One region of the Salinivibrio sp. ML290 genome, then DNA from elsewhere that is predicted to be linked to it. Evidence: predicted binding sites of a transcription regulator. Region 1 holds the regulator's gene; each other region holds the start of a gene.
The links. The regulator MetJ, encoded in region 1, represses methionine synthesis genes. The targets are predictions, from matches to a motif close to TTAGACNTNTANANGTCTAA.
Positions count from the first base shown of each region.

Region 1 (2,278 bases):
CAGGTAGCTGAGTACCGCTTCAGTGTTGTGTTGGTGTTGTTTAACGCGTGCACCCAATGTGCGCAACCCTCGCAGTGTCATATAACTGTCAAATGCATTGCCCGTCGCCCCTAAGCAATTTCCCCACCAAGCCAATGTCTCGGCAAGTTCACTGGTCGCGGCGATCACCGCGCCACCGACAATATCAGAATGGCCATTAATAAATTTGGTGGTCGAATGCACCACCATATCCGCGCCCAGCGCAAAAGGCGTTTGCAAAGCTGGCGATAAAAACGTGTTGTCGACCACCACCCAAGCCCCCACTTGATGGGCTTTTTGGCATATTTCTGCGATATCGACCACGCGTAAGAGTGGATTGGATGGGGTTTCCACCAGCACGAGCTTGGGCTGTTTAGCCAATGCTTGGTCCAACGCATCATGGTCCGATTGATCGACAAAACTTACCTGCCAGATCCCTTGTTTGGCACGCGATTCGAGCAAGCGATAGGTGCCGCCATAACAATCATGTGGGGCGACAATATGCTCGCCAGCCTCCAACAGAGATAGCACCAAGTTTATCGCCGACATCCCGCAGTTGGTCACCACCGCACCTGCGCCCCCTTCTAAGTCAGTCAGCGCTTGTTCGAGCTGCGCACGCGTTGGGTTGCCGCCTCGCGCGTAGTCGTAAGTAGGCACATCACCCAGTGCCGGGAAACGGTAATTGGTCGATAAGTACAGGGGAGGCACCACCGCATGGTGCTGGGTGTCAGTCCCAATTCCGGTCCGAACGGCGATAGTGTCGGTTTTTTTCTCAGTCATGATCTATCCTTGCTAGTCTGGTTTGCGCATGGTGGGCGTGATCCAGGTTTCATACTGCCACCTTACCCTGCGCTTTTTGGGACGTCAACACTTCTAGACGTCTATACCCCTTTGCATGTGGCGGTTAATATAGCTAAAATCTCCGCAGCATCATTCTGGGTATTCCATAATCAAGATAGGTGAGACATGGCGCAGTGGAACGGCGACTACATTAATCCGTATGCCGAACATGGTAAAAAGAAAGAGCAGGTAAAGAAGATCACCGTCTCTATCCCATTAAAAGTACTAAAAATTCTTACCGACGAGCGTACTCGTCGTCAGGTGCAAAACCTCCGTCATGCGACCAACAGTGAGTTGTTGTGTGAGGCATTTCTTCATGCCTACACCGGCCAACCACTACCAACCGATGACGATATCCGTAAGGATAAACCCGACAGCATTCCCGCTGAAGCACGTCGGATCATGGAAGAGCTTGGTATCGAGTTCGACGATAGCGAATACTAAAAAAACCCGCCGATTGGCGGGTTTTCTGTAATGATAGGTGCTCAGCACAGCCTTTTCGGGCTCTATTCCACCGCGCTTTTCCTCACGCTCAAGCATTACGCCTTGTCGAGCATATAGTTTTCTGGCATCTCGATACGAGCCACGCCGGTTTCCACGGCGGCCAGCGCTACCGCGCGGGCAACCTTAGGTAATAAACGCGCGTCCATTGGCTTGGGAATAATGTAATCTGGGCCAAAGCTTAGCGAAGACAAACCGGCGGCGTCTAATACCGTTTGTGGGACAGGCTCTTTGGCTAGGCTGCGAATGGCCTCTACCGCTGCCAACTTCATCGCATCGTTAATTTCACTGGCACGTACATCCAATGCGCCACGGAAAATAAACGGGAAGCAGAGCACGTTATTGACCTGATTCGGGTAATCCGAACGCCCGGTTCCCATGATCAGATCATCGCGCACTTGATGCGCCACATCCGGATGAATTTCAGGATCTGGGTTCGAGCAGGCAAATACCACGGGTTTATCTGCCATCAGCTTCAAGGCGTCGGGTGAAAGCAAGTCTGGACCGGAGACGCCAACGAACATATCCGCGCCCTCAATCACATCTTCGAGGGTACGCTTATCCGTGTTATTGGCAAACAGCTGCTTGTATTTGTTGATATCGTCACGACGCGTATGGATCACGCCTTTACGATCCAACATATAGATTTTTTCCCGCTGAGCGCCACATTTTATTAATAGCTCCATACAGGCAACAGCCGCTGCGCCTGCGCCCATGCACACCACCGTCGCCTCGCGGATATCTTTGCCTTGCAGCTCAAGCGCGTTAAGCATGCCGGCAGCGGTGACGATAGCAGTGCCGTGTTGATCATCATGAAATACAGGCACTTCGCAACGTGCAATTAATTGTTTTTCAATCTCAAAACAATCTGGGGCTTTGATATCTTCGAGATTGATACCGCCAAAGGTATCCGCGATGT
Region 1 covers NZ_MUEY01000009.1:51,608-53,885, reverse strand. Annotated here, with positions in the region: gene metB (cystathionine gamma-synthase) at 1-798, opposite strand, end outside; gene metJ (met regulon transcriptional regulator MetJ) at 985-1,302, shown strand; gene BZG23_RS09905 (malic enzyme-like NAD(P)-binding protein) at 1,398-2,278, opposite strand, start outside.

Region 2 (2,278 bases), on a different contig from region 1:
ACAACCAACATGGTTTCCTGCACAAGCTCCATCGCTTGCCCATCAGCACGGAGATGCTTGGCGCCGTAAGAGCGAATCTTAGGGCCAAAAAACCGGAACAGGCGCTCGAAGGCAACACGGTCACGGTCTTCCGAGACTTTCAATAATAATGCAGACAACTCTTCCTTCGTCACGTCAGTCATGTTGGCACGCGTGTCCCGTCTGGAAATGGTGGTCTCAGTATACATGGTTTGTGGCGCAGTCATAGTTGAGTCCTATCTGTCGTAGCCGTCCATTTGGCTACCAGTACGTGGGTAGCAGTGATTGGATCACTCGACTTCCTCTTCGAGCAGCTGACTGATAAATTGTTTCGCTTCTTCCGCTGACTCTTGAGCAATAAACCATTGTTTTTGCGCATTAGAAAGCGGCAAAATTTCGAGCCAGCGCTGACAGCTCCAGGTTAAATCTTCGAAATGAGGCGCTTCATATTGTTCTGCGTGTTCAGGGTGAGCGGCAAAGACGTGTTTGAGCCCTGAGGCGATACGCGCTTTGTCGTCGGCTTGCGCCTCACCCAAATGCTCATCATGAGGCCAATCATTGAGTGCGCGCACATCGCCTACCCAAAGTTTGTCCGCTTCTTGGTCCGTCGACATAATTTCTACCCGCTGGCGACCGGCGATCGTGATCCCTAGCAAGCCGTCGGGCAGTGTTTCGAAATCGACGATGTCGACTAAGGTGCCGTACTTGTACAGACGCTTTCCCTGCATCATTGCCAGCACAAATCCTTCTTGATTCGCTGAGCACTCACGGACGAGGCGTAAATAACGAGGTTCAAAAATGCGCAGTTTGGCTCTGCCTCCCGGTAACAAAAACAGGGGCAAAGGAAACAGCTTAGTCATACTCATGCCTCCTTCTATCGATTTAACATGTCCTCCATTACGCATAGGGCAATGGATGCGATCAAGCCGGCCCTTGTATCAAGCTAATCGTATTGACATTAATCATCTATATGGCATTCTGGATGTCTAAATGGCCAATTAGCAAGGTAAAGGGAATGAAGATAAAACAACTCAGCGCAAGTCTCGCGATACTTCTCGCGGCGGTATTCCTCTCAGGGTGTTCCGACCAAACTGAAACCATTAAAATTGGCGCAACGGTCGGTCCCCACGCGCAAGTGGTTGAATCGGTGGCTGAGCAAGCGAAAGAAGAAGGGATTGATGTTGAAGTCGTAGAGTTCTCTGATTACATCTCGCCTAATGCAGGTTTAGCGGATGGTAGTTTGGATTTAAATAGTTATCAGCATCAGCCGTTTCTCGACAATTTCAACCAAAACCACGATAGCGAGTTGGTAGCGATTGGTCGCTCAATCTTAATGCGGATGGGGATTTACTCTGACAAAGTCGACAAGGTCGAGGCGTTAGCGAATGGCGCACAAATTGCGATCCCCAATGATCCCACAAATGCGGGGCGCGCGCTGTTATTGCTGGAAGACGCAGGATTGATTACGTTGGCTGATAATGTTGGCTTTAAAGCCACGCTGCAAGATGTTCAATCCAACCCTAAACAGCTCGAATTTGTGGAAGTAGAAGCGGCACAGCTGCCCCGCAGTTTGCAAGATGTCGATGCCGCGGCGATCACCATGAATTATGTGATGTCATCAGGGCTCGATCCAAGCGAACAGGGCATTTTCTTGGAATCTAAAGATGCGCCTCTCGCCGTTATGGTGGTGGCCGCACGCAAAGACGATCAAGATAACCCGACGTATCAGCGATTACTCGCGTTATTCCAGTCCGACAAAACACGTCAGTTTTTGCAAGATACCTTTAATGGCACCATAGAGCCTGCGTTTTAATTTATTGTCACCCAGTGAAATCGGCCAGTGCAACGCTGGCCGATGGCCAAACGTCACTATTTGTTTACCACTCATACAGTTATTACTGTTACCATAGTGATCTATCGGTGATCCACAATGTGCTAGGATCGCGACGTCTACCTCCCCACATCAATAAAACGCATAGGAAACTGGATGCAATCGGCTAGTCGCCCATTTAATTGGTCGCCCGTATTGCTGGCATGCCTGACCGTCAGCATTGGGCAATTCAGCATGGGCTTAGTATTTCCGTCTTTGCCTTGGATCGCCCGAGATTTCAACCTCAGTATGGACAATGTCCAACTGCTTATCTCTGCCTATCTACTTGGTTTTGGACCATCACAGTTTATCTATGGGCCTATCTCAGATGCGCTTGGCCGTCGCCGCGTGTTGTTAGCCGGTGTGTTGCTTTCACTGATTGGCTTAACC
Region 2 covers NZ_MUEY01000014.1:27,636-29,913, reverse strand. Annotated here, with positions in the region: gene BZG23_RS12555 (sigma-70 family RNA polymerase sigma factor) at 1-182, opposite strand, end outside; gene BZG23_RS12550 (LON peptidase substrate-binding domain-containing protein) at 309-878, opposite strand; gene BZG23_RS12545 (MetQ/NlpA family ABC transporter substrate-binding protein) at 1,034-1,831, shown strand; gene BZG23_RS12540 (multidrug effflux MFS transporter) at 2,006-2,278, shown strand, end outside.
Region 2: BZG23_RS12545 (MetQ/NlpA family ABC transporter substrate-binding protein) is a predicted target of MetJ. The motif match lies at 989-1,008, and genes of this name have one in related genera.

Region 3 (2,278 bases), on a different contig from region 1:
CCGCGCCATAGCGACGGACTAAACGTGCTTGGTGCAGAAAAGCCTCTTCTCCTTCTTTGAGCGAAATAGAATTGACAATGCCTTTTCCTTGAATGCACTTGAGGCCAGCTTCAATCACTTCCCATTTAGAGGAGTCAATCATCACTGGCACACGGGCAATATCCGGCTCGGCCGCGCATAAATTGAGGAATCGCACCATAGCCTTTTCGGCATCCAACATGCCTTCATCCATATTGATATCGATGATTTGGGCGCCGTTTTCCACTTGCTGCAATGCCACTTCCAGCGCCTCGTCGTATTGCTCTTCAACGATTAAACGTTTAAAGCGTGCTGAGCCAGTCACATTGGTGCGCTCACCCACGTTAACGAACAAGCTATCGGCATTAATGGTCAGGGGCTCGAGCCCAGATAAGCGACAGGCCACAGGGTGGTCAGGCAGAGAGCGTGGCGAATGTTTTTTCACCGCGTCGCTAATCGCTTGAATATGTTCAGGCGTGGTGCCACAACAACCACCGACCAAATTGATAAAGCCTGACGCCGCCCACTCATCAATGTGTGTCGCCATCTCTTCGGGAGAAAGGTCATACTCACCAAACGCGTTGGGCAACCCCGCATTAGGGTGGACGGAGACAAAGCCCTCACAAATGTCGCTCAGCTCTTTGACATACTGGCGCAATTCAGCCGGCCCCAGTGCGCAGTTTAAGCCAAACGACAGTGGCTCAACATGGCGCAGCGAGTGATAAAAGGCGGCGGTCGTTTGTCCGGATAAGGTGCGTCCAGACGCATCAGTGATGGTGCCGGAGATCATAATGGGTAAGCGAAACCCACGGGCATCAAAGACCTTTTCAACCGCAAACGCACAGGCTTTGGCATTCAAGGTATCAAAAATGGTCTCCAACATGATGATATCAACCCCACCCTCAATGAGCGCTTCGGTGGACTCGGCATACACGTCGACTAACTGATCAAAGCTGACATTGCGAAACCCAGGGTCATTCACATCTGGTGAGATTGAGCACGTTCGGTTGGTCGGCCCCAACACACCCGCGACAAAACGGGGTTTATCCGGCGTTTTCGCCGTCCACGCATCAGCGACCTCACGCGCAAGCCGGGCTGCCGCTACGTTGATTTCCGCACTCAGCGCCTGCATGTCGTAATCGGCCATCGCAATTTGGGTGGCGTTAAAGGTGTTAGTTTCAATAATGTCCGCGCCCGCGGCCAGGTAATCACTGTGTAGCGAAGCGATCTTATCAGGCTGAGTCAGCACCAAAAGATCATTGTTGCCTTTCACATCACAGTGCCAATCTTTAAAACGTTGGCCACGATAATCGGCCTCATTGAGCCCTAACCCCTGAATCATGGTGCCCATGCCACCATCGATCACTAGAATACGGTCGCGCAGTTGCTGTGTCAGTCGGTCCATACTATTACGCTTATCATCTTCCTCGTTGCAGTCATTTCATCCTACCACAGCGAAAATGGAAATCTAGACGTCTATAAATAACAATTTATTTTGATCTATTTCAATTCAGCTGTTCGTTTTGACAACGATTTCTATTAATATTTTGACACATTTTTTCATTCCCTCGTTGTACTAGGAAGCGGCATGTCAACTTACGCAATCCTCAGCTTTATGGCTGCTGCAGCCATCTTTATCGCTTTTATTAATAGTAAAATCAGTCGAGTACAAACCACCATCGCCATCACCGCCAGCTCGCTCCTACTGTCTTTGTTGATAGTGGTCGCCGGTCAATACCAAGCCATTCCACTCAAAACCATGGCCGAGCAAATACTGACAGATATCCACTTCGATACCTTTTTGCTCAAAGGCGTCCTCGGCTTTTTGCTCTTCGCGGGGGGAATTGGTGTCAAGCTTCCCTCTTTCTCCGACCAAAAGTGGGAGATCACGACCCTGGTGATCGGCGGGCTATTGGTCTCTGTGTTTTTAATCGGCACCGGTATCTGGGGCGTGTTTCAGCTGATCGGTATTCCTTTCGATTATCTCTACTGCCTGCTATTTGGCGCGCTGATCTCGCCGACCGATCCCATTGCTGTTCTCGCCATTGTGAAAAAACTGCAAGCACCGATGCGGATCACGACACAAATAGAGGGAGAATCGCTATTTAACGATGGCGTGGGTATCGTGATCTTTGTGACTCTTTTTACCCTAGCCTTTGGCGACAACAACCCGACGGTGGGCGGTACCATTGCCTTGTTTTTACAAGAAGCCGTTGGCGGGATTTTATATGGCCTGGTGCTTGGCTATCTTTTCCATCGC
Region 3 covers NZ_MUEY01000002.1:2,426-4,703, reverse strand. Annotated here, with positions in the region: gene metH (methionine synthase) at 1-1,423, opposite strand, end outside; gene BZG23_RS02150 (cation:proton antiporter) at 1,607-2,278, shown strand, end outside.
Region 3: metH (methionine synthase) is a predicted target of MetJ. The motif match lies at 1,479-1,498, and genes of this name have one in related genera.